Regions from separate parts of the Streptomyces sp. DSM 42067 genome, predicted to be linked through region 1. Evidence: riboswitches for the same ligand, from Rfam matches in the RefSeq annotation. Region 1 holds a riboswitch; each other region holds the start of a gene.
What was found. Region 1 has a riboswitch for cyclic di-AMP ahead of ACSMXV_RS31265 (LysM peptidoglycan-binding domain-containing protein). Riboswitches for the same ligand answer to the same signal wherever they lie in the genome.

Region 1 (10,039 bases):
GGGCTCGGCATGGCGGGCGGGCGGGGTGGCGCGCAGCGCGGCGCCCAGAATCACCTTGTGGGAGAGAGGGAGCCGGTCGACGGTCAGAGGCCGGTTCCCGTCGCTGACGGCGGTGAGTTGGAGCCTGCCCTGAGTGAGGGTGCCGGTCTTGTCGAAGCACAGCACGTCGGCGCGGCCGAGGGCCTCGATGGTGCGGGGGTTGCGCACCAGGGCGCCGTGGTCGGCCAGGCGGCGGGCGGCGGCCAGCTGGGCGGCGTTGACCAGGAACGGCAGCCCTTCGGGGACGGAGGCGACGGCCAGGTTCACCGCGGAGGCGAGGCTGTTGGACAGCGGCTGCCCGTGCAGCAGCGCGGATCCGGTCACCGCGGCCGCGGAGGCGATCGCGACCGGCAGGCTCGCCTTGGTCAGCTTGTTCAGGCGCACTTCGACGCCGGTCACCGGGGCCGCCTGGCGGGCGGTGGCGATGCTGCGCCCGACCTCGGTGGCCGCCCCGGTGGCCACGACGACGGCGATCGCCTCCCCGGCGGTGACGGTGGTGCCTTCGTAGAGCATCGAGGTGCGGTCGGTGATCTGCGCGGCTACCACCGGCGCCGGGTCCTTGGCCACGGGCAGCGACTCGCCGGTCAGCGAGGACTCGTCGACCTCCAGTCCCTCGGCCTGGAGCAGTCGGCAGTCGGCGGGTACCACGTCTTCGGGCCGCAGCACGATGACGTCCCCCGGCACCAACTCCTCGGCGGAGAGCACCAGTTCGGCACCCGCGCGGCGCACCCGCGCGCCGAGCGCGGAGCGGGCGGTCAGCTCGGCCAGGGCGCGCTCGGTCCGTACCCGCTGGACGCCACCGACCAGCGCGGAGGTGGCGGTGATCCCGGCGACGAGCGCGGCGTCGGTGCGGGAACCGACGGCGGCGGACAGGGCGGCCCCGGCGGCGAGCACCGGGGTGAGCGGGTTGGCCAGCTCGTCGATGAACGCCGACGGGAGGCTGCTGTGCAGCGGCTCACGGGCCAGCGACGTGTCCGTGGCTCGCGCCGCAGCCTCCCGGGCGGTCAGTCCGTCGAGGCTCGTGTTCAACCGCTCCAGCACCCGCGAGGCGGGCATCAGATGCCAGGGGACGGTTTCGACGGCCGGGGTGAGCGGGCGGGCGAGCAGCTGCCGGGCCCGCCAAAGGCCCAGGCAGAAGGCGATCGCTCCGGCGGTGTTGCCCGCGGCCTGCCCCCGCGAGCACGCCATGGCCGGCGGGGCCTGCAGGGCCGCGACCGCACCGACGCCGCTGCCGCCCGCGGCCAGCACGGCGCTGTCCCGGTCCACCTGCCGGGCCACCCCGACACCGGCCAGGATCAGCGCGGCCGCCTCCAGGTCGTCGCCGATCAGCAGGTGGGCGCCCCAGGCCGGTGGCTCCCCCTCCAGGTGGATCCCGATCCCGCAGTCGGAGGCCCCCAACGCCCGGCGGTTGCCCGAGATCAGCAGCACCACCGCGCCGTCGGCCTGCAGCCCGCGCACGGACGCCACCAGTCGGCCACCGGCGGGCACCATCGCGTCGACGAAGCCGAGCGCCGGGTCGGGTTCGTCGGCGGCGAGCACCACGCGGATGCCCGAGCGGCGGGCGGCCGTCGCCAGGGCCTGCGCACCCGGCAGCACCTGCGCGGACACCCCCGATACCGCTTGTAGCCGCCCTGCCTTGGCCAGGCCGAGGATCTGCTCGCTGCCCCGCCGTCGCAGCCGGGCCGCGGCCTGACGCCCGACCGGCTCCGACCCCTCCAGTGGTCCCAGCACCCAGCCCTCGTCGTCGTGGTGGACCCGGCCGGGCGCTTCCGGGTCGAACAGGGCGAAGAGCCGGTCGGAGATCTGCTCAGGATCGGCCCCCCTCAGTGGTACCAGGTCGGTCAGCTCGTGCCGGCCACTGCGCAGCGCCTCCACGTCCAACACCACGGTGTCGACCTGGCCCAGCCGGCGCAGGGCGCCGCGGTCCATGGTCACGACCCCGCGCAGCGACAGGAACCGGCCGAGACTGGTGGCGAACCCCTCGCGTCCGGCCTCCGGCGCCTTCGGCACGCTCGCCAGCGCCACCGCCAGCCCGCGCCGCCAGCCGGCATACGGCGCGGCCGCGGCGCCGGCCAGCGCGCCGAGGCCCATGGCCCGCTCGGCATAGCGCGCCGTTACGTCCCGGTGCACAGGACCCGGCCGCTCCACCACGATCGGCTCGGCCGCCGCGTCCTCCGGCTCGCGCAACAGGAATGGCTCGGCCGCCTCCCAAGCGTCGCGGTCCGCGTTCGCCTCCCGCCACTGCGAGATGCGCGCGACGACGTCGAGTACCAGCCCTCCGCCGCGGGTGGCCACGCCCTGGGCCAGCGCGTTCAGCACCGGCAGCACCGACTCGGCCTCCTCCCGGCCGGTCAGGCCCCGCGCGGTCCACTTCCGCAGCCGAGGGTGGTACTGGAGGGCCGAGGCCACCGCACCCACCTCGGCCGGCAGCGGTGTCCACGGCGACAGGCGCGTGGCGAGGGAGAGCAGCAGCCCCACCGCGTCCGCGGCCAGCGCCGGGAGCTCCTTTCGCCTACGTGGCCCTTCGCTCGGATGGTGCGGCTCGGGGCACCACTCGTCGAACTCGCTCGGCTCCGCCGGCGCCGCCATGCCGTGTGCCTCCGCATGCGCGACGAGCCGGATCAGCTCCCGCTCGGACGGGGGCGGCGAGCCCAGCGCCACCACCACCCGCTCCGACGGCGCGTTCACCCGCGCCCACTCCACACCCGGATGCTCCTCCAGGGCGCGCTCCACCAGCCGGCCCACCCACATCCCCCGGGGGCCGTGCACGCCGTGGACCTCGATGTGGCACCGCCCCGGCCGCGACCACACATCGCGCCGGTCGAGGCCGACCAGGAGCGCGGTCGCGTCCGCCACGCCGCGTACCCCGAGGGCCACCCCGCCCGCCACACCACCGGCCAGCGTCCCCAGCACCGAAAGCGCCGGAAGGCGCATGTTCGACAGCGGCGACATCTGCGGTGACCTCCCCAGCCGGTCCTGCCCATTTCACGGTAACCGCCCCCATGGAAACGGCCAGCGGGGCGAACAACCGCAGCAGCGAGCGCACCGCGTCGTACGGGTAGGTGCCTGAGGCCATCTGGGGTGGCCCTGCAGATCAGCTCACGGTGGTCGTCGTGACAGCGGCGGCCGGGGTGTCGCGCAGGCCGAGGCGCAGGTGCTCGACGTGGTAGAGGGCCTGCTCCAGGAGTTCGGCGACATGGTTGTCGTAGAGCGCGTAGATGACCGAGCGGCCGCGGCGCTCGCCGGTGACCAGGCCGAGATTGCGCAGCAGGCGCAGCTGGTGGGAGCAGGCGGACTGTTCCATGCCGACGGCGTCGGCGAGTTCCGTCGCCGCGCACGGCCCTTCCTGGAGGCGGGTCAGGATCCGCAGCCGGGAGGGAGTGGCGAGGGCCTGGAGCGTGGCGGCCACATCGGCGGCGCCCACGGTCTCGAGGCGCTCGCGTGCTGTGGCGGCGGTTTTGGTGTCAGCTCCGTGGCCCATTACCTCATCCTACGGACGCGAGACCCGCCACGCATGAAGGAATGAATGAGTCTTCATGTATTCCTGTACGGTGGGTGGAAGCCGCGGGTGCGACCGCTCGCCCGTATGCCGTCTTGCCGTATGCCCTCTGCCCGTATGCATCCCTCTGCTCTCATGCGTCCCTCGTGAAGGACCACCACGCTGATGACTTCCACCCTCACTCCGTCCCCGGCCGGGCTCGCCGCGCCTGCGCGCGATGCGGGCGGGCCCCGGCGGCGTACCCGGTTCTTCGCGCTGCCCGAGGTGCGCTGGGCCGCCGCCGCCACCGCGTTCTTCCTGATCGCGCTGGTCCTTGAGCTGACCGGAACGCCGGCCTGGCTCTGGGGGCCGCTGTACGCGCTGGCGTATGTCACGGGCGGGTGGGAGCCGGGCTGGGAGGGCTTGAAGGCCCTGAAGGACAAGACGCTCGATGTCGACCTGCTGATGGTCGTCGCGGCGCTGGGCGCCGCCGCGATCGGGCAGGTGATGGACGGCGCCCTGCTGATCGTCATCTTCGCGACCTCGGGCGCGCTGGAGGCCCTGGCCACGGCCAGGACCGCCGAATCGGTGCGCGGACTGCTCGATCTGGCGCCGGCCACGGCGACCCGGCTGACGCCGGGCGGTCGCGAACAGGCCGTGCTCGTCGAGGAGTTGGCGGTCGGTGACACGGTCCTCGTACGCCCCGGAGAGCGCGTCGGTGCCGACGGCCGCGTGCTGGACGGGGCGAGCGAGGTGGACCAGGCGACCATCACCGGCGAACCGCTCCCCGTGGCGAAGGAGCCGGGTGACGAGGTGTTCGCCGGAACTGTCAACGGCACGGGTGCGCTGCGGGTCCGTGTCGAGCGCGACGCCTCCGACACGGTGATCGCCCGGATCGTACGGATGGTGGAGGAGGCGTCCGAGACCAAGGCACCCACCCAGCTCTTCATCGAGAAGGTCGAACAGCGCTACTCGCTGGGCATGGTGGCCGCGACGCTCGCCGTGTTCGCCGTACCGCTCGCGTTCGGCGAGGAACTGACCGGGGCGCTGTTGCGTGCCATGACCTTCATGATCGTGGCCTCCCCGTGCGCGGTCGTGCTGGCCACCATGCCGCCGCTGCTGTCGGCCATCGCGAATGCCGGACGGCACGGTGTGCTGGTCAAGTCGGCGGTGGTGATGGAGCGTCTGGGGCAGGTCGACGCGGTGGCGGTCGACAAGACCGGCACGCTGACCGAGGGCGTGCCGCGGGTGACCGACGCCCGGCCGCTCCCCGGCTCCGGCCTGGAGGAGGGCGAGTTGCTGGCGCTCGCGGCCGCGGCCGAGCACCCCAGCGAGCATCCGCTGGCGCGGGCCGTTGTGGATGCTGCACGCGCGCGTGGCCTGTCACTGTCCCCAGCGGAGGACTTCGACTCCACGCCCGGCGTCGGAGTGACCGCCACCGTCGACGGGCGACCGGTCGCGGTGGGCGCGCCGGCACGGCTGCTCGACGGGGCGACGGACGCGGCGGACGCGACGGTCGCGCCTGCCGCACACGCGGCGATCCTCGCGGCCGAGCTGGAGAAGGGCGGGCGTACCGCGGTCCTGGTCCAGGCCGACGGTGTTCCGGTCGGCTTGCTGGGCCTCGCCGACCGCCTGCGCCCGGACGCCTCTGCCGCCGTCGCCTCGCTGACGGCGCTCACCGGCGCCGCACCGGTGCTGCTGACCGGTGACAACCCGCGCGCGGCCGGGCACCTCGCTGCCGAGGTCGGCATCGAGGACGTACGAGCCGGTCTGCTGCCGCAGCACAAGGTGAGCGCGGTGAAGGAACTGGAGAGTGCCGGCCGCAAGGTCCTGGTCGTCGGAGACGGAGTCAACGACGCCCCGGCCCTGGCCGCCGCCCACACCGGCGTCGCCATGGGCCGGGCAGGCTCGGACCTCGCGCTGGAGACCGCCGACGCGGTGATCGTCCGAGATGAACTCACCACCGTGCCCGCGGTGATCGCGCTCTCCCGCCGGGCACGGCGCTTGGTGGTGCAGAACCTCGTGATCGCCGGGGTGTTCATCGGCGGCCTCGTCGCCTGGGACCTGGTGGGCACTCTTCCGCTTCCGCTCGGCGTCGCCGGTCACGAGGGCTCCACCGTCATCGTCGGCCTCAACGGACTGCGACTGCTGAGGGAGGCGGCTTGGCAGCGGGCCGTCCTGGAGGGCGACCGGTGAGCGATCCCACTGACCCCATATGGGTGATTTGCTCTTATTCTCACTAAAGCTCGCATTCGGTCTGTTGGTCCAACTTGCAGTGCTTCGCGTGGGGTTATGAAGAGGGGAATTCCCACCAAACCGTGATATGCCTCACTTCAGGGCGAGCTGACCGTTCTCTGACGTTCTCGCGCCCTCGCCCATTTCGCCGTCAGACAACGGGAGTTGGGCTCCCCGGCGGCGGACGCGTAACCGGATCTGTCCCGGCTTGATTCGCAATGGGGATTTCTCTGTGATTTCGGCCCTTGTTCCGGTCGGGCGCTCTCGCTTACGTTCGCGCCAATCCGGGTGGCCCGCGCCGAATCCTGCCGCTGCCCGGAAACCGCAATCACCCACGTATGGCAGGAGCGGGGAACCCAGGTAAGTCGCCGATCCGGAAACAGGACCGGCTCGGGGTGAAGTCGCAATCACATGCGGCCGGGCATCTCCAGCCCGAACCCGACAGCTCACCTCGCAGGCGACGGAGAGGAATTCGTCATGCGCGCAAACGGCAAGTACCGTCGTCCCAGGACCAATCCATTCGCTCGAGGCCTCATGGCCATGGGTGTGGGTGGTGCCGTATTCGCCGTACCGTTGGCGACCGCGGCCACTGCCGACGCGGCTCCGGCGGCGCAGTACGCGACCGCCGCAGCGGCGCTCTCGCCTGTCGTCGCCGCTCAGACGGGCAGCCCGACGACCTACACGGTGGTTGCCGGCGACACCCTGGTCAAGATCGCGGCCGCGCACAACCTCAAGGGTGGCTGGAAGAAGCTGTACGAGGACAACAAGGCGATCATCGGCAGCGATCCGTCGAAGATCCGCGCCGGCCTCAAGCTGACGCTCGGGGAGAAGGCCACGCCGAAGACGGCGACCACGACCACCGTCGCGCCGGCATCCGGGAAGACGTACACCGACAACCTGGACGGTTGGATCAAGGAGTCGCTGGACGTCATGGCCGCGAACGGTATTCCCGGCACCTACGACGGAATCCACCGCAACATCATGCGCGAGTCCTCGGGCAATCCGAAGGCCGTCAACAACTGGGACTCCAACGCCGCGAAGGGAACACCTTCCAAGGGCCTCCTCCAGGTCATCGACCCCACGTTCCAGGCCTATCACGTACCCGGTACGTCGATGGACATTTTCGACCCGGTCGCCAACATCACTGCTGCGTGCAACTACGCCGCCGACAGGTACGGATCGATGGACAACGTCTTCGGCCCCTACTGACGTAACTGCTCTGCCTGCCGTATCCGCTCTGCTTTCCGCACCGACGTAATCGCATTCCGCCGAAGATCACGGCAGGAATCCCGCACCGGGTATCCGGCCGTGCGCAGGCAAATCCAGGAAAACGCGCGCACCGATTCCGTTCACGGCCGATCCCAGGGGGTAGCCGGACGGCAGGAAGCGGCCGATCTGCGATGCGACACAAGGGGGACGCCCACCTGGACCCGCGCCTGTGAGCGGCCGGGTCCCGGTGGGCGGGCCGAGTACGCGGACAAGGAGAGCCACCGTGGAATTCGACGTGATCGTGGAGATCCCGCAGGGCTCCCGCAACAAGTACGAGATGGATCACGAGATGGGGCGGATCCGGCTGGACCGGATGCTGTTCACGTCCACGAAGTATCCGGCCGACTACGGATACATAGACGGTACCCTCGGCAGCGACGGCGACCCCCTGGACGCCCTGGTCATCACCGGTGACCCGACGTTTCCCGGCTGCGTCATCGAGTGCCGGGCCGTCGCGATGTTCGTCATGCGCGACGAGAAGGGCATGGACCAGAAGGTCCTGTGCGTGCCCGCCCATGATCCGCGCTACGCCGCCACGCAGGACATCGGCGATGTCCCGGAGTTCGACCGGCTGGAGATCACCCACTTCTTCGAGGTCTACAAGGACCTGGAACCCGGCAAGTCCGTCGAGGGTTCCCACTGGGAGGGCCGAGACCAGGCCTACGCCGAGATCGAGGCGTCCCGCCGACGCGCCGCCGACCATCAGACCCTCGTGTGACCAGGGGCGACGGCACCTGCAACGGCAACGGTAAGGACAAGGGGTGAGGCCAGGAGGCAACCGTGAAGCTGTCCTTTCTTGAACCGCTGTACGCACGGCCGGGTCCCTACGCATGTGCCTATGTGAATACGTCCCGCGACATCGAGGACCCTGAGACAGCCAACGACCTGCGACGACGTCATGTGCGGGACGACCTGACCGCACAGGGGGCCGATACCGCCACCGTCGCTGCGGTGGCCGCCGTGATCGGGACCGACAGGACGGTGCCGGGCCGGCACGGCCAGGCGATCTTCGCGGCACAGGGGCGGCTCGCTCTGGTGGAAGAGCTGCCCGATCCGCCCGTCCGTGACCTGGCCGAGTTCACCTCACTGCCGGACGCCATGCCGCTGGCGGTTCAGCACGCACCGGACATTCCGTACGCGGCTGTCGTCGTGCACCGCGCCGACCTGAGAGGCGAGACCGGCGCCCAGGAGGAACTGCAGGTCGACCTGGAGACGGGCCGGTGGCCCATCAGCAGGGTCACCCCCGGCACGCATTCCCGTCGGCGGATCCCCGCAGCGGACTGGCAGAGGGGCGTGGCGCAGGTCGTGGGCGAGCTGGAGGAGCTGGCTGACCGGGGCGGTGCGGAGGTGATCGTCGTGTGCGGGGAGGTGTGGGCGCGTGGCGTCCTGCTCCACAGACTGCCCCGGCGCCTGAGCGAACGCGCGATCGTCGCCGAGGGCGGAGCGGGAGAAGGTGACGGGGGCCGGGCGTTGCTGGAGGGGGAACTCGGGGAGCTGTTCCGCGGACGCATGGCGGCGCGGGACCGGGCCCAGGCGGAGACGTTCATGGCGCACCGGGCCCGGTACGGGAGCGCGGCGGAGGGCTTGGGGGCCACCGTCGCCGCGCTGCAGCGAGGCCAGGCGAGGTCCCTCCTGGTGAACGAGCACACGGAGTTCGTTGCGCGCGTGTGGACCGGCCCCGCGCCGACGCACATCGCCCTGTCCCCTGTGGACCTGCGGTCCTTCGGCGTGGCCGCCGTCGAGGAGCAATCGGCCGATGCCGCTCTGATCCGCGCAGCCGTCGGTACGGGCGCCGAGCTGGTCGTCGTACCGCCACACGAGGAACCGCGGCTGGAAGACGGGGTGGGCGTGCTGCTGCGCTACTCGGACACGGCCACGACCTGGGTGTCGTAGTCCCTGCGGCCGCACAGGTGACCCCTTCCCTTGAAAGTGACGTTACGTCACCTTCTAGCGTGAGTCCTGCACCCCTGGGAGGAGACGGATGGCAGAGACGGACGAGAGCATGCGGAAGATCGGCGAGCTGGCGCGCGAAACCGGCCTCACCGTACGGACACTGCGCCACTACGACCAGCTCGGTCTGCTCTCGCCGTCCGCGCGTACGGCCGGTGGACACCGCAGCTACACCGGCGGCGACGTCCGGCGGCTGCACCGCATCCTGGCGCTGCGGAGCTTCGGGCTCCCCCTGGAGCAGATCCGGGCGACGCTGGCGGACGAGCCGGACCACGACCCGGCCGAGCTGGTCCGGCAGCAGTTGGACGTGGTCGAGGAACGGCTTCGGCAGAACCTGGAACTGCGGTCCCGCCTGCTCGCGGTGCTCGGCGCGCTCGGCCGTACGGCCGGGACGTCGACCGAACAGTTCCTGCAAGTGATCGAGGAGATGACGACCATGATCCAGCCGCTGACACCTGAACAGGCCGCCGAGTTGATCGAGTCCCGCCGGAAGCACATGGCAGGGCTCGGCGAGCAGGAGCTCGCCGAACTCCACCGGAGGCGTGAGCAGGTGTTCGCCGGACTCGGCGAGGAGGAACGGCAGCGTCTGACGGAACAGCGCCGGCAGATGATGCCGCCGACCGTCATCGGGGCGGACGCGGACGGTTGAGCACCGCTGTCGCGGCGGCCGTGGAGGCGGCGCGCCGGCGGTGAGGGCACGCCACCACGGGCGGGTAGCGCCGACTGCCTCGGATGCATCGCGGATCGGCCGGAGCGAGAATGGATCTGGGCCAAGGCACAGGAGGCGACCAGGGGAGTAGTGGCAGACCAGGGATGCCGTGGCAGCCCAGGGATGCCGTGGCATCCTCGCGCCTCCGCAGGCCGATCCGCTGCCAAGGAGGCTGTCATGACCAGTGCGCGAGACGTCATGCACACCGGTGCGGACTGTGTGGGCGAGCACGAGACGCTGGATGCCGCGGCACGGCGCATGCGGGACCTCGATGTGGGCGCGCTGCCGATCTGCGGTGACGACGACAAGCTGCACGGCATCATCACCGACCGCGACATCGTGGTGAAGTGCCTGGCCGC
Region 2 (10,039 bases), 5.3 Mb from region 1:
TCCTCGTACGCGACCGGCGGCGCGTCCGCGAAGACCTGGCGCGGCAGCACGCCCGACCACAGCTCGTGCATCCCGCCCTCGGGGTCGCACACCGACATCGGCTGCCACGTGTCTCCGTGGTACCCGCCGCGCCACGTCAGCAGCCGCTGCTTGGCCGGCTGACCCAGCGAACGCCAGTACTGCAGGCACATCTTGACGGCGACCTCGACCGACACGGAGCCGGAGTCGGCGAGGAAGACATGCTCGAGGCCGTCCGGTGACATATCGACAAGTCGTTTGGCCAGCCGCACGGCGGGCTCGTGGGTCAGCCCGCCGAACATGACATGGCTCATCCGCCCCAGCTGATCGCGTACGGCCTCGTTGAGCACGGGGTGGTTGTAGCCATGGACAGCGGACCACCAGGACGACATCCCGTCCACCAGCTCGCCCGAACCGTCCGCCATCCTGAGCCGGACCCCGCTCGCCGACTCCACGACGAGCGGTTCCGCGCGGCCCGGCATGGGCCCGTAGGGGTGCCAGACGTGCCGCCGGTCGAGTTCCAGCAGATCGCGCACAGGCAGCTCCGGCATGGGGCGACGCTCAGGCATGGGGCGACGCTCAGGCATTGGGCGCGAGATCCGTTCCGGCGCCCCGGCGGCGTACCGCCACCAGATCCGTACGCGCCTCGGGAACCGACGCCTCGGGAGCCGACGCCTCCTCGAGAGTCGGCCCGCCGCACGGCGCGCACCCGCCGCCCTCGTGGGAGCCGCAGCCAGTGGCCGCGGCCCGGTGCTCCGGCAGCGTCACCGTGTCCGTGCCCTCGACCTCGAAACCGGCGTCCTCGATCATCTCCAGGTCCGCCTTGCCGGCCTGGCCCTCGCTCGTCAGATAGTCGCCGAGGAAGATGGAGTTGGCCAGGTGCAGCGCGAGCGGCTGCATCGTGCGCAGATGGACCTCACGGCCGCCCGCGATACGCACCTCCACATCCGGGCAGACGAACCGGACCATGGCGAGGATGCGCAGACAGCGCTGGGGCGTGAGGTTCCACTCCTTCGCGAGCGGCGTGCCCTCGAAGGGGATCAGGAAGTTCACGGGGACCGAGTCGGCGTCGAGCTCGCGCAGCGAGAAGACCACGTCCACCAGGTCCTCGTCCGACTCGCCCATGCCCGCGATCAACCCCGAGCAGGCCGAGAGCCCGGCCGACTGGGCCTGCTGCACCGTGTCCACCCGGTCGGCGTACGTGTGCGTCGTGGTGATCTCGCCGTACGTCCCCTCGGACGTGTTCAGGTTGTGGTTGTAGGCGTCGGCACCCGCCGCGCGCAGCCGCTCCGCCTGGCCCTGGGAGAGCAGCCCGAGGCAGGCGCACACCTCGACGCCCTCGTTCTGTTCCTTGATCGTCTCGATGGTCTTCGACACGCGGTCGACGTCCCGGTCCGTCGGCCCCCGGCCGCTCGCCACCAGACACACGCGCTTGGCGCCGCCAGCGACTCCTGCGGCCGCCGCCTGTGACGCCTCGTCGGGCTTCAGCCAGGTGTACTTGAGGATGTCCGCCTTGGAGCCGAGCCGCTGCGAGCAGTACGAGCAGTCCTCAGGGCAGAGGCCCGACTTGAGGTTGACCAGATAGTTGAGTTTCACCCGCCGCCCGAACCAGTGCCGGCGCACCTTGCCGGCCGCGGCCACTACGTCGAGGAGTTCGTCGTCGGAGGTGGCCAGCACGGCCAGCGCCTCGTCGCGGGTCGGCAGCTCGCGCCGAAGCCCCTTGTCCACCAGCGTGTTCAGCAGGTCCATGGCGCTGATCCTGACGTAAGCCGCCGCTCCGGCCAAGGAGGTTCCGTACAACAGAGACCGTTCGAGGTGTGGGTATTGCCACACCCTGACCTCGTGGTCGCACCGCTAGTGTCTGTGCACTGCCTACAAAACGACATGGCGCCGGAGGACCTCCATGGCGAGAACGCCGTTCGACTGGCTGGACGAGCAGGCGGACGTCCGCCGCCGTGCCGGACTGGTACGCACCCTGCGGCCGCGCCCGGCCGACTCGCCGCTCCTCGATCTGGCGAGCAACGACTACCTGGGACTCGCCCGCCACCCGGAGATCACCGAGGCAGCGGCCGCCGCGGCCCGCCGCTGGGGCGGGGGCGCCACCGGCTCCCGGCTGGTCACCGGCTCCACCGAGCTGCATGCCGAACTCGAGCACGAACTCGCCGACTTCTGCGGGTTCGAGTCCGCTCTCGTGCTGTCGTCCGGATACGCCGCCAACCTCGCCGCGGTCACCGCGCTCGCCCCGCATGGCTCGCTGATCGTGTCGGACGCGGGCAACCACGCCTCACTGATCGACGGCTGCCGACTCGCTCGCGGATCGGTACAGGTTGTGCCGCACGGGGACACCGAGGCCGTACGCAAGGCGCTCGACGCCCACCAGGGTCCCGCGATCGCCGTGTCCGACTCGGTGTTCTCCGTGGACGGCGACGCGGCGCCGCTGGCCCAACTCGCCGAAGTCTGCCGGGAGTTCGGGTCCGGGCTGATCGTCGACGACGCGCACGGACTGGGCGTACTGGGCGACGGCGGCCGGGGTGCGCCGCATGCGGCCGGCCTCGCGGGGGCGGCGGACGTCGTCGTGACCGTCACCCTATCCAAGTCCCTCGGCAGCCAGGGCGGCGCCGTCCTCGGCCCCGCCAAGGTCATCGACCACCTCGTCAACGCCGCCCGTACCTTCATCTTCGACACGGGCCTGGCCCCCGCCGCCGCCGGAGCCGCGCTCGCCGCGCTGCGTCTGCTTCGCCGGGAACCGGAGCGCGGCGCGCGCGCCCACGAGGTCGCGACCACCCTGCACGACCGGCTCACGGCCGAAGGCCTGCAGGCGGTACGCCCGGACGCGGCCGTCGTCTCCGTACGTGCCCCGTCGCCCGAACTGGCCGTGCAGTGGGCCGCGGACTGCCGCGGCGCAGGTCTCGCGGTGGGCTGCTTCCGGCCCCCGTCCGTGCCGGACGGCATCTCGCGTCTGAGGCTGACCGCCCGTGCGGACCTGACCGAGGAGCAGATCGCCGAAGCGGTACGGGTGATCAGCCGCACCGCACCCCCGGCAGCGGGTGAGTGACACAGAGGTCGCGTGTCCCTGGCGCATTGGGCGGGTGTTCGACACCGCGGTCAGGTGGGTGACCGCTCAGGTCAGGTGCCGGTGGGCTGAAGCGTGTCCAGGAAGTCGTTCCAGGTGGCTGCGGAGAACAGCAGAGCGGGTCCGGCCGGCTGCTTGGAGTCGCGCACGGCGAGCAGCCCGGCCAGCGGGCCGGCGCCGATCTCGGCGGTCTCCACGCAGTTGTTCATTCCCGTGCTGAAGCTGCTGCGCCGCCATGGGCCGCTGTGCAGCGAGGTGCTGGAAGGTATGTACCGAGGCAGAGCAGACATGGTGCCCTCCTAGGCGCCGTCACATGTCCCGGCGATGAATTCCAATGAGTCCTCGGGCGAAAGGGCCACTCTCTGAAGCGAGTTGAAGGCATTGGCGTACGCCTTCAGGTCCTGTGTCCCTTCGAGGTAGAGGCTACTCGTCAAGTGGTCGAGAACGACAACATCGAGATCGGAAATGTTCGAAAATGACAAGATAACGAAAGGGCCGGTGACCCCTATGTGCTCACCGGCGGCGAACGGCAGCACTTGAACGCGCACATGGGGCAGCCGGGCAGCCTCCAGTAACCGGTAGAGCTGCCGCTCCATCACGCCCGGCCCGCCCACGGCCCGCCGCAGCACTGCCTCGTCCAGTACGGCGCTCACCTGCAGCGGCGGATCCCTGCGCAGGACCTCCTGCCGAGCCAACCGCACCTCGACGAGCGCGTCCACCTGGGCATCCGGCAGGCCGACCAGCGCCGCCCGCGTCACGGCCCGCGCGTAATCCGGCGTCTGGAACAGCCCCGGCACCACGGTGGTCTCCAGGGTGCGCATGCGATCGGCCTGCGACTCCAAGCGGATGAAGTCCCGGTATTCGGGCGGCAGCAGATCCCCGTAGGCCTGCCACCAGTGCGTGCGTCCATCACCGCCTCCCGGGCCCGCCATTGCGACGAGCAGGTCCCGCAGCGCGGGATCCCGGACGCTGTACGCGTCGAGCAGCAGCCTCACGTCCGACGCCTTGACTCTGCTGCGGCCCGTCTCGATGCGGCTGACCTTCGACTGGTGCCAGCCGACGAGGCGGGCGGCCTCGCAGCTGGTGAGCCCCGCCCGGCTGCGCAGGGCGCGCAGTTCCGCGCCGAGTTTGCGGCGGCGGACCGCGGTACCGTATGGCATACCCGTCTCCTCCCGACCGGCGGTACCAGCCGATGCATGCGCCGACGGTAGAGGAGTGCGGCTCCGGCTCCAAATACGGTTGTCTCTAGCAGAGTTCACCGCTTCGAGCGACAGATATATGCATATCCAGGGGGATCGCCGCCTGTGACCCTCCAGGAGTGGCAGGCTGTCGCGCAGCACCGGACCGGGACCGTCCCCGAACCATCCGCGACGCGTCGGAGTCCGGCCCCGGTGGGAAAGGGACGACGCCGCCATGGCAGACCATCAGGAAGCATCCGTCACTCTGCCGAGCGATCCCGCCTCGGTCCCCGCGGCGCGCAAGTACGTCATCGAAGTCCTCGCGGAATGGGGACTGCCGGGCGATGCGGAGGTCGCCGATTCGGTCCGGCTCATCGTGTCCGAACTCGCCACCAACGCGGTTCAGCACACCTTCGGACAATCACCCACGTTCACGGTCGACGTCGAGCTGGAGCGCGACGAGCAGCTGCGCATCGGCGTCACCGACAGCCACCCGCGCCTGCCGAGGCGACTGCCCGCCGCCGTCCAGCAGGACAACGGCCGGGGCCTGGTCATCATCCGATGGCTCACGGCCGAATGCGGCGGCCGGCTCTCGGTCAGCCGCACCGCGGAGGGCGGCAAGACCGTGTGGATCGAACTGCCGTGGGAGGCCACGGTCCAGCAGTGAAGACTGCCGGTGGCGGTGCCGGTCCAGCTGTGAAGACTGCCGGTGGCGGTCACGGTCCAGCTGGGAAGACCACCGGTGGCGGTCACGGTCCAGCAGTGAAGACCACCGGTGGCGGTCACGGTCCAGCTGTGAAGACCACCGGTGGCGGTCACGGTCCAGCAGTGAAGACCGCCGGTGGCGGTCACGGTCCAGCAGTGAAGACCGCCGGTGGTGGTGCCGGTCCAGCTGTGAAGACTGCCGGTGGCGGGCGCCCGGCCAACCGCCAACGCGGGTAGTGGTGCGGTCAGGCTGTGAAGCGCGGGGAGCCGGGCCGACGCGACAGTCCGCTCAGGCCGATCAGGCCGCTGAGCGGCCGAACGCGCCGCGCAGCAACGCCCGGAACGTGTCCGCCGCGGGCGCCGTCTCGCCCGTCCGGTACACGACCGAGATCGTCCGGCGCAGACTCCCCGGCTCCAGCAGCCGCATCCCCACCGGCGTGGTCGCCGTGCGGGCCACCATCTCGGGCACCACGGCGACCCCGAGCCCCGCACTGACCAGTGCGCAGACCAGGGCGTAACCCGGATTCTCGACCAGCACCGCGGGCGTCGCGCCGGCCTGTGCCAGCGCGGCCTCGACCCCGCGTCGCGGCGGAAGCGTCGGCGCCATGCTGATCAGCGGCTGCCCCGCCAGCTCGGCCAGCGGTAGGCGCGCCGAGCCGGCGGCCAGCGCGTGCCCGGGCGCGGTCACCAGCACCAACTCCTCGACGAGCACCGGCTCCGCCGCCACGGTGGCGGGCAGCTGTACCGGCTCCGCCGGCTCGTAGGCGTGCGTCAGCGCCAGGTCGGCACGCCCGGCCGCGACCGCCGTGACGCCCTCCGGAGGCTCGTACTGCGAGACGGCCAGCTCGACGTCCGGATGGGCCCGGCGGAACGCGCTGAGTACCGGAGGCAGCAGATGGATGCCGGCCGTGGTGAAGGTGCCCACTCGCAGTCGGCCGCCGGACAGGCCCGACAGCTGCGCCAGTTCGTGGCGGGCCCGGTCCATTTCGTCCAGCACCCGCCGCGCCCGCGCCACCAGCAGCTCTCCCGCGCCGGTCAGTCGCGTCCCGCGGTGGTGGCGCACCAGCAGCGCCGCGCCCGCCTCGCGCTCCAGCTTGGCGAGCTGCTGGGACAGCGCCGGCACCGTGTATCCCAGCCGTTCCGCGGCCCGGGTGATGGAACCGGCCTCCGAGACGGCCACGAGTGCCGCGAGCCGTGTGGGGTCGTACACGCTGCACCTCCCGAGGTGGCCAGCCTCGCGGACACGCGGCCGAGTGCGCGTGACTGAGCGGCGTGGACGAGCGAGGCTAAAGGGCTCCTTAAGGCTAGCTGAGGAAAGTCTGCATACCTACTGAAGGCTGGGAGGCGGCAGGCTGGTCGTCATGGATGCCCAACTGCTCGCCTTCACCGGTGTCGCCGCCGGCATGGTCGCCATGCCGGGGCCGACTTCACCGTCGTGGTGCGCAATGCCCTGGTGTCACGCCGCATGGGAGTGGCGTGTGCGCTGGGCATCGCGGGCGGACTGCTGTTCCACACCGCGCTCGCCGTCGCCGGAGTCGCGGCGGTCCTGGCGGCCGTGCCCGCGCTCTTCCGCGTGCTCCAGCTCATGGGCGGCGCCTATGTGCTGTACCTGGGCGTCCGTACCCTGCAGTCCGTTGCGCGGCCGAGCCCTGCGGAGGACGCCGGGGAGGAGAAGGCCACCGCGGGCGGGGGTCTGCGTCAGGGGTTCCTCACCAATGCGCTCAACCCGAAGGCGCCGATCACCTTCTTCAGCCTGCTACCCCAGTTCGTGCCCGCGGGCAGCCCCGCGATGCCGCGGACTCTGCTGCTCGCGCTGATCGTCGTCGTCCTCGGCCTGCTCTGGTTTCCGATGGTCGCGCTCCTGGTGGACCGGCTCGGCCGATGGCTGCGCAGACCGCGTGCGGCGCGCGCCGTCGCGGCGGTCACGGGCACCGCGCTGACCGCCCTGGGGATCAGCCTTCTCGCCGCTCCGCTGATGACCTGACACCCTCCGATGCCCCGATGTCTGCCGACGGCCCTCGGCGCTCCGCCGGCCTGACGTCCTCTGATCGCCCGATGTCCTCGTCCTCGTCGTCGTCCGTGCCCTCGTCGTCGTCCGCGTCCTTCGGCATGTTCACCGCCGACGCCGCCGCGCGCGCAGGTACCAGCTCGCGACGGACCACCCGCGGCAGTGCGCCCCACAGCCCCACGCACACCAGCAGTGTGCCCGCGCCCGCCAGGAAGCCGCCGACCCGGCCGAGCGTCACATCCACCACGAGCAGGACCGACCCGGTCAGTGCGAGAGCCAGCACCACCATGCCGGCCCGTGCGAGGTCCGAGGACCACCGCACGATCTGCGGTTTGGCGTGCTGCTGGAACAGCGATCGGTGCAGCGCGGCCGGCGCCGTGAACAGGGCGGCGGCCAGTACGGCCAGCAGCAGCGTGGTCACGTAGGTGACGCGCTGCAGCGTGTCGAGCGACGGGAAGCGGGGCGTGAACGCGAGTGTCAGCAGGAACGCGAAGAGGATCTGCACGCCCGTCTGCGTGACCCTCAGCTCCTGCAGCAGCTCGCTGAAGTTGCGGTCGGCGCGCTCGAAGCGGGTCTCGCGGCGCGCCGGCTGTCCGGAACGGTCCTCAGCCATACCTGACGAGTGACCTCCTCGGCGCTTCTCACGCACCCGGCGGGCGGCGGCCGAAGCCGGTCGGCCGCCGCCCGCCCGGCCGGGAGTACGCCATGAGCGCTCCGGCCGCGGGATCAGCGCACCCTGCCGTACCAGACGCTCTTCGTCCAGATCTTCTGCAGGCGCACCACGTCCCCGGACTTGGGTGAGTGCCAGATGCGTCCCTTACCGGCGTAGATGCCGACGTGGTACACGTACTTGCCGGAGTGGAAGAAGACCAGGTCTCCGGGGCGCGCTTGTTTCGCGGACAGGTGATGGGTCTTGTTGTACTGCTGGGCCGCGGTACGCGGCAGCTTCTTGCCCGCCTTCTTGAACGAGTAGAGCGTGAGTCCGGAGCAGTCGAACCGGCGCGGCCCGGTGGCTCCCCACCGGTACGGGGAGCCCTTCTTGGAAGCCGCGATCTTGAGTGCCTTGTTTGCGACCGTTGCGGCCTCCGCCTCGGAGGCGATGCCCGGAACCACGACGGTTCCGCCCAATGCGGCGAGTGTGAGCGCCGATGCGGTGCCGGCGCGGGCCATCAGAGACGGAAAACGATTGAGCGCAGTCATGCGCAGCCCTTCGTCAGCCGCCTGTGAAGGATGACCTGTCGGGTTCGGACAGGCGAAGATGCCCGGCCGCGTGGTGCGGCTTCACCCCAAGGGCCTCCCGGAGCGTGTCCGGGCTGCCCGCCGTGCTGGGTCCTCCACTCCTGCCGATCCACCGATGTCGACCTGGCATCCGGACGGCGGCAGGACTCGGCGTCCGCCCGGACCGCCCCGCCGCGGCGGCGGGGGCTTGTCGTCGGAAGGGATCTTCACGCACACATGGCCTGAAATCCGAGTCGAACCGGCGATGTGTGAAGCTCCTCACCACGCACCCGTTCGGGTGGACAGGCGAGTTTGCGAATGACCGGCGAAGGGCCCGACGAACGCCGGACCAGCACCGAAAGGCAACATTCCGATCGTCGCGTACGCATGTTGCGCAAGTTTGCCGACCGAAAATGTCTATCGCTTTCTACGCCGATCGAGGGTAGCCCGACTGGGCCGTTTCAAATCCGGTCCGGACGGTCCCGCGAAGCATCACGGCGCGGTCGATGGGATGGTGAGGGCTCGTCGGGGCCACTGGGGGGTCCCTGCCGGGCATCGTGCGGTCACCGGTGGGGTGTCCTGTCGGGCATCGTGCGGTCACCGGTCGGGATCCGCTGTGGGGCACAGTGCGGTCCCTGGTCGGGCTTGTCCGGCCCTCACGCGGTCCGTGATCGGCCCTGACGCGGTACGCGATCGGCCCTGACCGGTCGTCAAACCATCTCGAATCGACGTGATCCGGTCCCGTGCCGGAATCAATCGCTCCTGGGCGGCGGCACGGTGACCCGCGCCGCGCGGCGTTCCCCGTCCAGCACCCGCAGGGCACGCGCAAGCGTCGGCGTATGCACCTCGGTCTCTCCCCGCTGATGCATCAGTGCCAACGCGTCCCGGAGCGCCGCCGCCGCGCCCACCAGCGCCTGAGCCGCACGCAGCCCGCCGTAGGTGTCGTGGGCGCGCGCCGGGTTGATCCGGCCCAGCAGGTCGACCACTTCGAGGTAACGGTCGATCAGTTCGCCCTCGGCGCGGGTCAGCGCGGGCAAGGGCGGCAGTTCGGGTGGCAGCATCGGCGGCTCACCTCGCGCCGTGTGGCGCCAGCGACGCCTTGCGGCTGGGGATGATCCGGTCCACGAGCCCGTACTCGACGGCGTCCCGCGCGTCGAGGATCTTGTCCCGCTCGATGTCCGAGCGGATGCGCTCCAGGCTCTGCCCGGTGTGGCGCTGCAGCATCTCCTCCAGCAGCTCACGCGTGCGCATCATCTCGCGCGCCTGGATCGCCAGGTCGTCCGCCTGCCCCTGCACGGGCTCCGAGAGCGACGGCTGGTGGATCAGCACGCGCGCGCCGGGCAGCGCGAACCGCTTGCCGGGCGTGCCGGCGGCCAGCAGTACCGCGGCCGCGGATGCGGCCTGGCCCAGGCAGATGGTCTCCACGTCGCAGCTGACGTACTGCATCGTGTCGTAGAGCGCCGTCATCGCGCTGAACGAGCCGCCGGGCGAATTGATGTACAGCGAGATGTCGCGGTCCGGCGCCGTGTACTCGAGGTGCATGAACTGCGCCATCACGTCGTTCGCGGACGTGTCGTCGATCGGCGTCCCGAGGAAGACGATCCGCTCCTCCAGGAGCTTCGAGTACGGATCGAGGGTCCGATGGCCCGCCGTCGTGCGCTCGGTGAACTCGGGCAGGACATAGCGGGCCGTCGGGCCGGTACCGGTCGGTCGGTTCATGGCAGGCGCCTCCTCATGGCGGGGCCTCGGCGGAGGTCTCGCCGCGACGTTGATCACGACGTTCATGTGGTGGCCATGCGGTCCCGTACGCAGGCCTGTGCAGCAGAACCAGCTCTGTAA
Region 3 (10,039 bases), 1.4 Mb from region 1:
TATCCGCGCGCAGGAACGTGCGGAGGTCGCCGCGCATGTGCACGACTCGGTCCTGCACACGCTGACGCTGATCCAGCGCAACGCGGAGAACGCCGGCGAGGTCCGGCGCCTGGCGAGGGCCCAGGAGCGCGACCTGCGCGCCTGGCTGTACAAGCCGGAGGGCAACGGCAAGTCCGCAGAAGACGCAGACGAGGAGCCGGACACGCTCGCCGAGGCCGTGCGGCGCAATGCCGCCGAGGTCGAGGACAAACACGGCGTCCCCATCGAGGTCGTGGTCGTAGGCGACTGCCCCCTCGACGAGAAACTGGGAGCACAGATGCAGGCCGCGCGGGAAGCGATGGTGAACGCCGCCAAGTACGGTGGCGAGGGCGGCGCGGTGCAGGTCTACGCCGAGGTCGAGGACCGGACCGTCTTCGTGTCGGTCCGTGACCGCGGGCCCGGTTTCGATCTGGGTTCCGTCCCCGAGGACCGGATGGGCGTACGAGAATCGATCATCGGCCGTATGCAGCGCAACGGCGGTACGGCGCGGCTGCGGGCCGTGCCGGACGGCGGCACCGAGGTCGAGCTGACCATGGAGAGGGCGGAGAGGACGTCATGAGCGACGTGGCGGGGGCGAACGAGCCGACCGGTACGAACGATCCTGCGGAGGGCGCTGGCGGGCGTCGCGTACGGGTCGTCCTGGTCGACGACCACCGTATGTTCCGCACGGGAGTCCAGGCGGAGATCGGCCAGACCGAGCGCACCGGGGTCGAGGTGGTCGGCGAGGCCGCCGACGTCGACCAGGCGGTCTCGGTCATCACGGCCACCCGCCCCGAGGTGGTGCTGCTCGACGTGCATCTGCCCGGTGGCGGGGGCGTCGAGGTGCTGCGCCGCTGTGCTTCCCTGATGGGCGACGCGGAGCGTCCCGTCCGGTTCCTGGCGCTGTCCGTCTCGGACGCCGCCGAGGACGTCATCGGTGTCATCCGCGGCGGTGCACGGGGCTATGTCACCAAGACGATCACGGGCACGGACCTGGTCGATTCGATCTTCCGCGTCCAGGACGGCGACGCGGTGTTCTCGCCGCGTCTGGCGGGCTTCGTCCTCGACGCGTTCGCGTCCACCGACGCCCCGCCGGTCGACGAGGACCTGGACCGTCTCACCCAGCGCGAGCGCGAGGTGCTGCGGCTCATCGCCCGCGGCTATGCGTACAAGGAGATCGCCAAGCAGCTCTTCATCTCCGTGAAGACGGTCGAGTCGCACGTGTCGGCGGTGCTGCGCAAGCTCCAGCTCTCCAACCGGCACGAACTGACCCGCTGGGCCACGGCGCGGCGGCTGGTCTGACGCACCGTCCGGCAGGCACCGAGGCCGAGGGGGTCGGCCGGTGGGCCGGCAGGACCGGACCCCGGCTCCGGAGAGCCAGGGACCCGTCGCTCGTACTCGGCTGCCGCAGTCAGCTGCCGAACTCAGCTGCCGCCGAGGGCCCTCTTCAGCTCGGCCTTGTTCATGCTGGAGCGCCCGTCGATATTGCGCCGCTTGGCTTCGGCGTAGAGCTGGTCGTACGTCGGTTCCTGGGAGCCGGAGCGGGACCTCTCGCCGCCGCGCTTCGACGCGGACTTGTCCTGGGTCGAACTACGGCTGGCGGTGCGGGACTCGCCGGACTGTGCGCGTTCCTTGTTCACGGTGCGGGCCGCGATCTCCTTGGCTCGTTCCGTGCTCTCTCCACGCTGTTCGGCACTCTCCTTGATGTGCTCGTACTGGCGCTCGCGTTTCTGGCTGGATCCTCTTGGCATGATCCTCACCTGTCTGTTTCTCTCAGCTGTGTTTGTGCGTTCTCACACCCGTTGTGTTCTCAGGCCCCGTTTGCGCGGCACGATCGGATCAGGCGGCCTTCTTCCGGCGAGTGGCCTTGCTCAAGGCCTCGATGAGCTCTTCGCGGTTCATCCGGGAGCGGCCAGGAACTCCGATTTCCGTGGCGCGCTCGTAAAGTTCTTCCTTCTTCAGATTCCTCAGATCCTGTCGTGGCTCCGGCTCCGGCTCCGGCTTCGCTTTCTTCGCGGCCGACGGAGTGCCGCGGGCGGTCTTCTTACGCCTCTTGCCGCCGGCCTTTTCCCCCGCACGGTCGATGCTGGCCTGAAGGACCTGCATCAGGTCGACGACATTGGTGGCCTGGGGCGGTTCCTCCGCGACGGCGATCTCCTCGCCCTGGCGCTTGGCCTCGACGAGTTCCGCGACCTTTTCCTCGTACGTGTCCCGGTAGTCCTCCGGATTCCAGTCGACCGCAAGACCGTCGATGAGGCGGAGTGCCATGTCCAGTTCCTTGCCGGACAGGTCCACGCTTTCCGGCAGGCCAGGCACCGTCTCGTGTGGATCGCGTACTTCATCGGCCCAATGCATGGTCTGCAGAACCAGTACGTCCGGCTGGGCGCGCACAGCCGTCAGATACTGCTTGCTGCGCATCACGAACGTGGCGATCCCGGCGCGGTTCGATTTCTCCAGAGCGGTACGCAGCAGCTGGTACACCTTCGCGTACTCCTCGCCGCGCGGCCCCAGGTAGTACGTCCTGTCGAAGTGCACCGGCTCCACGTCGTCCAGGTCCACGAAGCCGCTGATCTCCACCAGCTGGGACTTTCCGGGGGCGATCCGGTCGAGCTCCTCCCGCTCGACGACGACGTACTCGGCGTTCTCCTCCTCGTCGCCGAGCGGGTAGCCCTTGGCGATGTCCTCGAAGCGCACCTCCTTGCCGGTGCGCTGGTTGACACGCTTGTTGCGGACCCGGTCGGAGGTGCCGCGCTGCAGCAGGCGGAAGTGCGTGGTGTGGTCCTCGATGGCCGTGTAAAGCGATACGGGGACCGTCACCAGGCCGAAGCTGAGGACGCCCGACCAGATCGCTCGCGCCATCGCGGATCACCTCCGCATCCCGGGTTCGTTCCACGACCGACGGATCGTGTCGCCAGACCTCGTGTCCTCAGGAGAGGCGGTCAGCCCCTCAGGAGAGGCGGTCAGCCGCCCGGAGAGATCCGGCCGCGCCAGGCACCCGTTTCGGTGCCGCGCTCCTCGATGAAGTGCTTGAAGCGCTTCAGGTCGCCCTTGGCCCGGCGGCCGATGACGCCCGCCATGTCGGCGGTCTTCTCCGCGAGACCGGAGGGCTCGACGTCCAGGGCGAGGTTGACCCTGGTGTGCGTGTCGTCCAGGCGCTGGAACGTCACGACGCCCTTCTGCTTCACCTCGCCGGAGGTGGTGCGCCAGGCGACCCGTTCGTCGGGGAGCTGGTCGACGATCTCCGTGTCGAACTCCCTGCGGGCCCCGGCGATGCTCGTGACCCAGTGGTTGTGCCGGTCGTCGATCTGCTGGACCTGTTCCACACCTTCCATGAAATTCGGGAACTCCTCGAACTGCGTCCACTGGTTGTACGCGGTGTGCAGCGGGACGTCCACGTCGACGGACTCCATGGTCGTGCTCATGAGGTGTCTCCTCCTTCCGACGGGAGACCGCTCAGGCGATCCCCCCTGAGCAACGGAATCGTCTGTATTCGGCTTCCCCTAAGAGGAGGGCCTAACCGGCTGTGCTTGTCCCGATTGGTGTGGATGTGTACCGGGCGTATTGGGTGAGGTGCGCGACCTGGGGGCGGGCGTGGAGGGCGTGGAGGCGCTCACGCACGGCGGATGTCGCCGGCGCCACGCCACCCGCGTCGAGGGCGCAGTGGCACAAGCATCCCCGGTGCGATGCCACCCGCATTCCCGGTGCTACGCCACCCGCGTCGCCCCCGCGAACGGCATTTCGTCGATGGGTGCGACGCGCACCGGCGCGCTGGGATTAGGGGCGTGGATCATCCGGCCGTTGCCCACGTAGATGCCGACGTGGCTGACGCTCGAGTAGAAGAAGACCAGATCGCCCGGGAGCAGTTCGGCGCGCGGGATGCGCCGGCCGGCGTCGATCTGGGCATACGTCGTGCGAGGCAGGGACACGCCCGCCGAACGGTACGCGGCCTGGGTGAGGCCGGAGCAGTCGAAGGCGTTGGGGCCGGTGGCACCCCACACGTAGGGGCTGCCCAGCGCCCGGAACGCATAGGAAACAGCCTCGGCGGCACGGGAGTTGGGGGCTGCGGCCGATCCGTCCGGGAAGGCCTCGAGTCCTCCGGGACCGGAGGCGGGGAACGCGCCCCCCGTCCCGTCCCCGAAGATCCCGGCGCGCTCGCCCGCGGAGAGGCGGTTGAGCAGCTGCTGAGCCTCGGCCAGCTTCGTGGTCACGGTCTTCTTGTGCCGCTTCAGTTCGGCCTGGCGGGCCGTGAGTTCGGCGAGCCGGCCGTCGGCCTCCTCGCGGAGCTGCTCGATCTGCTGCAGCTGCTTCTGGACGCCTGCCACGTCCGCGGCCTGGCGGTGACCGGCGCGCTCCGCCAACGCCGCGCGCTCCAGGTACTGGTCGGGGTCGGAGGAGAGTGCCAGCTCCACGCCCGGGTCTACGGCGCCTGAACGATACTGCGCAGCCGCCGCCGAACCCAGCGCACCGCGCGCGGAGTTCAACTGCTCCATCCTGCGGGCCGCCTCGTCGCGCAGCTCGTCGACGCCCTTCTCGGTCTCGCCGGCGTCCTCCTTCGCGCCGTTGTACTTCTCGGTGGCGATCTCCGCCTCGTGGTAGAGCTTGTCGACCTTGGCCTTCACCTGGGCTGGGGTGAGATCCGGTGCCGCGTGACCGGCGCCGTCGAAGGCCGTCGCGGTCGCCGCTCCGGCGAGTGCGAGGGTGGTGGCGGTGCGGGCCGTATGGCCGCTGAGCGAGCGCTGTCTGGGCTTCCGGTGCGCTGCCACGGGGGTCCACGTCCTTCCGGGGGGCGTACGACGTACGACCGCCGAGGAACCGGCATGGGGACGGGTGTCCGGCGGCGGCCCGCACAGGGGGAGCGCGCCGCCGCCGGACCTTCTCGGCGGAGGTGTCCGACTGCCGCCCTCGGCCCGGGCGGCGGTGGGGAGCCGGGCACCTGGGGAAGCACGCTAAACCCCTCCGTCACCCCGCGGTGACGCCATGTGCGCAACTGGCCGGAGTGGACTGCCCGGTGCCCGTATGTGACCGCGGCGCCGACAGGCCGCCGCCCCCTTGCCGTACGGCTGTGACCGTTGCCCCGGAAGTGGCCCCCCTGCCCGGAGGCCGGTGCTAGTGGTCCGGTTAGGCTCCGGCCTCATGGACGTACTCATCCATCTCTTCGTCGGCCTGCACATCATCGGCATCGCCTCGCTTCTGGGCGGCTTTCTGACCCAGATGAAGGCGATGGGCGAGGGCACGGCACGGTTCGGCCCGGCGATGCTGCACGGCGCGCTCACGATGCTCGTCACGGGAGTGATCCTGGTCGGCCTCAACCAGGCCGACGACCAGCCCGTCGACAACATCAAGATCGGCGTGAAGCTGGCGCTGCTGATCGTGATCCTCGGACTCGTCTACGTGAAGCGCGACGAGGAGAAGGTGGACAAGAGGTCGTTCGGTCTGGTGGGCCTGCTGACGATGGCGAACGTGTTCATCGCGGTGCTCTGGACGTGAGCGACAAGCAATAGCCCGTCCGGCGTTTGAGGACGAGCCCGTCAGGGCGATCGGGGGTCTGGGGGCGAAGCCCGGAGAACCCAACCGGCGCGACGCACCCGCAGCCCCCGCCCCCACGCCCCGCACCTACGCGGGCCGCACCACGCTGTGAATCGGCATGTAGTAAATCGACTCGACCCGAACATTCGCCCCCGGCTTGGGCGCATGGATCATCTCGCCATTCCCGATGTAAATCCCGACGTGGCTGATGTCGTCGTAGAAGAAGACCAGGTCCCCCGGCTCGGCATTGTCGACAGACACGGTCGTGCCGACCTTCACCTGATCCCAGGTGGTACGCGGCAGCGACACCCCGGCCGTCTTCCACGCGGCCTGAGTGAGCCCTGAGCAGTCGTACGACTCGGGCCCCGTGGCCCCCCACACGTACGGCTTCCCTATCTGGGCCTCGGCGAAGTCGATGACCTTGGCGGCCATCGTGGCGTAGCTGGAGGATCCGGTGCTGCCGGAGTCACTCCCGGTGCCCGTCCCGGAACCGGTGGCAGCCTCCTGCTCGGCCTGCTCCTGTTCGGCCTGCGCCTGCGCCTCCTGACGCTGCCGCTCCTCCTCGGCCTGCCGGCGCGCCAGCTCCTCCGCCTTGCGCCTGGCCTCTTCCTCCTTCGCCTTCTCGATCGCGGCGAGCCGCGCCTTCTCCTCTGCGGTCAGCTCCGACAGCAGCTCGCGCGCCTCGCTGAGCTTCTGCTGGACGTCCTGCTTGCTCGCCTTCAGGTCCGCCTGCGACTCGGTCAGCGACGCGAGGGACTCCGTCGCCTCCTCGCGCTTCTTCGTCGTCTCGATCTGCTGCGTCTGGTAGTCGTCGACCGCTTCCTTCTGCCGGTTGGTGAGCCGGCTCATGAGCTGGCTCTGGTCGAAGTACTCCTGCGGGTCCTCGGCGAGCAGCAGCGTGGCGGTGTCGGAGACGCCCCCGGTGCGGTACTGGGCGGCGGCGAAGGAGCCGAGCTCGCGGCGCGCCTCGTTCAGCTTCTCGGTGCGCTTGGCCACGTCGTCGAGCAGCCCGTCGACGTGCTTGCGCTGCTCGTCGGTCCGTTCCTGGGCCGCGTTGTACTTCTGGGTGGCGACGCCCGCCTGACGGTAGAGGTCGTCGACCTTCTTCTGGACCTCTTCGAGGCTGGGCTTCGGTTCGGCGGGCGCGGCGGTCGCCGTCTGTGACATGAGCGCCACGGAGGTGAGGGCGGCGGCGGTGAAGCCGACCGCGGGGGACGTGCGGAGACCGGCGACGAGCTGGCCGGTGGTCCGCGGCTTGCGGTGCGACGCCAAGAGAGGCGACTCCTTCCGTGGACCGCCTACCGGGTTAGCTGTCGGGTTCGGGCGGGTGGTTCGGAAGGCTGCCCTACGGTCCGTGCCTCGTGCCCGCGGGTGTCGCGCGCACTCGGTACGGGACCGATTCACCCCAAGGTCAAAGTGGGTCCCCGGCTCCGGCTGCCGTGAGGGCGCACCGGACTCGGCGGAGGCAACCCGTCCCGGCGTCGTTCGCCGGCGGGGGTACGGGCGGCCCGCCGGGCACGCTAGCCAACTCGTGTGGCCGCTGTGAAGGTTGATGTTCGATATGCCCGATACATTTTCGTGACCTTGACCATTCGGCGGGGTCGTAGGGGGTGCTTCTAGGCAAAGCAGAAAGACCGCTGATATCTGCACCTGTAGGGATCTATCTGGCTTTTTCAAGCCAGTGTTCGGCTTCCGAGTCGAGATCTCTCGCCGCTGTCGACGGCGATGCGGCCGACTTCCCAAGGCGGCAGTGACTGTCAGCGCGGCGGCCTAGACTCGAGGAGCGATGAGCAGCCTCTTTGACGACAGCTTCCTGGCCGATCTCCAGCCCGCGCGGCGCGCGGACGAGGAGCCCCCGCCGCCGCCCGAGGACAGCGCTCCGGAGGACATCCCGGACGACCTGTTCGAGGGCCGGTTCGACGTGCCTTCGCCGCCCCGTGACGCGTACTACCGGGACGGCGCGCCCCGCCCCGCCATCGACCCAGCCGAGCTGCTCCACGGGCTGAACGACGAGCAGCGCGCCGCCGTCGTGCACTCCGGCTCCCCGCTGCTCATCGTGGCCGGCGCCGGCTCCGGCAAGACGCGCGTGCTGACGCACCGCATCGCGTATCTGCTGGCCGAGCGCGGCGTGCACCCCGGGCAGATCCTGGCGATCACGTTCACGAACAAGGCCGCGGGCGAGATGAAGGAGCGCGTGGAGCACCTCGTCGGCCCGCGCGCGGGCGCGATGTGGGTGATGACCTTCCACAGCGCGTGCGTCCGAATCCTGCGCCGCGAGTCGAAGAAGCTGGGCTTCACCTCCAGCTTCTCGATCTACGACGCCGCGGACTCCAAGCGCCTCATGGCGCTGGTCTGCCGTGATCTCGATCTCGACCCGAAGCGCTATCCGCCGAAGTCCTTCAGCGCCAAGATCTCCAACCTCAAGAACGAGCTCATCGACGAGGAGACCTTCGCCGCGCAGGCCGCCGACGGTTTCGAGAAGACCCTCGCCCAGGCCTATGCGCTGTACCAGTCGAGGCTGCGCGAGGCGAACGCGCTGGACTTCGACGACCTGATCATGACGACCGTCCATCTGCTCCAGGCGTTCCCGGACGTCGCCGAGCACTACCGGCGGCGCTTCCGGCACGTCCTGGTCGACGAGTACCAGGACACGAACCACGCCCAGTACGCCCTCGTGCGCGAGCTGGTGGGACAGCCCGGAGGGGACGACGACCCGGAGCCGGCCGAGTTGTGCGTCGTCGGTGACGCGGACCAGTCGATCTACGCCTTCCGCGGCGCCACCATCCGCAACATCCTCCAGTTCGAGGAGGACTACCCGGACGCGACGACGATCCTGCTCGAACAGAACTACCGCTCCAGCCAGACGATCCTGAGCGCCGCAAACGCCGTCATCGAGCGCAACGAGAGCCGCCGCCCCAAGAACCTGTGGACGAACGCCGGCGCGGGTGCGCGGATCACCGGCTATGTCGCCGACACCGAGCACGACGAGGCACAGTTCGTCGCCGACGAGATCGACCGGCTGACGGACGCGGACGAGGCGAAGTCGGGCGATGTCGCCGTCTTCTACCGCACCAACGCACAGTCCCGTGTGTTCGAGGAAGTCTTCATCCGCGTCGGCCTGCCGTACAAGGTCGTCGGCGGCGTCCGCTTCTACGAGCGCAAGGAGGTCCGGGACGTCCTCGCGTATCTGCGCGTGCTGTCGAACCCGGAGGACTCCGTCCCGCTGCGCCGCATCCTGAACGTCCCCAAGCGCGGCATCGGCGAGCGCGCCGAGGCGATGATCGACGCCCTCGCCCAGCGCGAGAAGATCAGCTTCGCGCAGGCGCTGCGCCGCGTCGACGAGGCGTACGGCATGGCGGCCCGCTCGACCAACGCCGTCAAGCGGTTCAACACGCTGATGGAGGACCTGCACACCATCGCGGAGTCCGGCGTCGGCCCGGCGACCGTCCTCGAAGCCATACTCGAACGGACCGGCTACCTCGCCGAGTTGCAGGCATCCACCGACCCCCAGGACGAGACACGCATCGAGAACCTGCAGGAACTGGCCGCAGTGGCCCTGGAGTTCGAGCAGGAGCGGGCCGAGGGCGAGGCGGGCACGCTGTCCGACTTCCTGGAGCAGGTGGCGCTCGTCGCCGACTCCGACCAGATCCCGGACGAGGACGAGGAGGGCAGCGGCGTCATCACGCTCATGACGCTGCACACCGCCAAGGGCCTCGAATTCCCCGTCGTCTTCCTGACGGGCATGGAGGACGGCGTCTTCCCGCACATGCGTTCCCTCGGCCAGACCAAGGAGCTCGAGGAGGAACGGCGCCTGGCGTATGTCGGGATCACACGCGCGCGGGAGCGTCTCTATCTGACGCGGTCCACGATGCGCAGCGCCTGGGGCCAGCCGGCGTACAACCCGCCGTCGCGCTTCCTGGAGGAGATCCCCGCCCAGCACGTGGAGTGGAAGCGGACGGGATCCACCGCTCCGGTCTCTTCAGGACCGGCCGCCGGTGTCGCCGCCTCACTGTCCTCGTCGCGCTCGCGCAGCGCGGCCTCCGGGGCCTCGGGGTTCGCCACGCGACGGGCGTCCGAGAAGCCGGTGGTCTCGCTGGCGGTCGGGGACCGGGTCACGCACGACCAGTTCGGCCTGGGCACGGTGGTCGGCGTGAAGGGTACGGGCGCGAACGCCGAGGCGACGATCGACTTCGGCGACACCAAGCCGAAGCGCCTGCTGCTGCGATACGCACCGGTGGAGAAGCTGTAGGAATATGAGCCCGCCAGGGCTAAGCCGGGTCGAGACCGTGACTCCGCAGCCACGGCAGCGGGTCTATCGCAGCCCCGCCGCCCGGCCGCACCTCGAAGTGCAGATGCGGCCCGGTGGAGTTGCCGGAGTTCCCGGAGTACGCGATGACGTCACCGGCCTTGACGGTGCCGCTCGAGATCTTGTGGCTGGAGAGATGGCAGTACCACGTCTCGGTACCGTCCTTGGCTGTCACGATCGCCATGTTGC

Region 2: linked by a shared signal. The riboswitch ahead of ACSMXV_RS07785 (C40 family peptidase) and the one ahead of ACSMXV_RS31265 (LysM peptidoglycan-binding domain-containing protein) in region 1 are both predicted to bind cyclic di-AMP.
Region 3: linked by a shared signal. The riboswitch ahead of ACSMXV_RS25295 (C40 family peptidase) and the one ahead of ACSMXV_RS31265 (LysM peptidoglycan-binding domain-containing protein) in region 1 are both predicted to bind cyclic di-AMP.

What each region holds. Positions count from the first base shown of each region.
Region 1 is NZ_CM147706.1:6,903,035-6,913,073, forward strand. It holds gene ACSMXV_RS31250 (cation-translocating P-type ATPase) at 1-2,991, opposite strand, end outside; gene ACSMXV_RS31255 (ArsR/SmtB family transcription factor) at 3,134-3,520, opposite strand; gene ACSMXV_RS31260 (heavy metal translocating P-type ATPase) at 3,704-5,713, shown strand; cyclic di-AMP (ydaO/yuaA leader) riboswitch at 6,072-6,227, shown strand; gene ACSMXV_RS31265 (LysM peptidoglycan-binding domain-containing protein) at 6,230-6,961, shown strand; gene ACSMXV_RS31270 (inorganic diphosphatase) at 7,245-7,739, shown strand; gene ACSMXV_RS31275 (baeRF2 domain-containing protein) at 7,802-8,914, shown strand; gene ACSMXV_RS31280 (MerR family transcriptional regulator) at 9,003-9,620, shown strand; gene ACSMXV_RS31285 (CBS domain-containing protein) at 9,858-10,039, shown strand, end outside.
Region 2 is NZ_CM147706.1:1,624,195-1,634,233, reverse strand. It holds gene ACSMXV_RS07830 (adenosylmethionine--8-amino-7-oxononanoate transaminase) at 1-569, opposite strand, end outside; gene bioB (biotin synthase BioB) at 598-1,767, opposite strand; gene ACSMXV_RS07820 (8-amino-7-oxononanoate synthase) at 1,922-3,073, shown strand; gene ACSMXV_RS07815 (DUF397 domain-containing protein) at 3,145-3,381, opposite strand; gene ACSMXV_RS07810 (helix-turn-helix domain-containing protein) at 3,391-4,251, opposite strand; gene ACSMXV_RS07805 (ATP-binding protein) at 4,505-4,936, shown strand; gene ACSMXV_RS07800 (LysR family transcriptional regulator) at 5,273-6,184, opposite strand; partial or broken gene ACSMXV_RS07795 (LysE family translocator) at 6,336-6,958, shown strand; gene ACSMXV_RS07790 (DUF6328 family protein) at 6,927-7,595, opposite strand; gene ACSMXV_RS07785 (C40 family peptidase) at 7,709-8,182, opposite strand; cyclic di-AMP (ydaO/yuaA leader) riboswitch at 8,186-8,346, opposite strand; gene ACSMXV_RS07780 (hypothetical protein) at 8,953-9,261, opposite strand; gene ACSMXV_RS07775 (ATP-dependent Clp protease proteolytic subunit) at 9,269-9,919, opposite strand.
Region 3 is NZ_CM147706.1:5,496,192-5,506,230, forward strand. It holds gene ACSMXV_RS25260 (ATP-binding protein) at 1-598, shown strand, start outside; gene ACSMXV_RS25265 (LuxR C-terminal-related transcriptional regulator) at 595-1,320, shown strand; gene ACSMXV_RS25270 (plasmid stabilization protein) at 1,443-1,769, opposite strand; gene ku (non-homologous end joining protein Ku) at 1,858-2,877, opposite strand; gene ACSMXV_RS25280 (SRPBCC family protein) at 2,979-3,440, opposite strand; gene ACSMXV_RS25285 (C40 family peptidase) at 3,723-4,781, opposite strand; gene ACSMXV_RS25290 (hypothetical protein) at 5,152-5,505, shown strand; gene ACSMXV_RS25295 (C40 family peptidase) at 5,632-6,816, opposite strand; cyclic di-AMP (ydaO/yuaA leader) riboswitch at 6,825-7,016, opposite strand; gene pcrA (DNA helicase PcrA) at 7,331-9,793, shown strand; gene ACSMXV_RS25305 (M23 family metallopeptidase) at 9,813-10,039, opposite strand, start outside.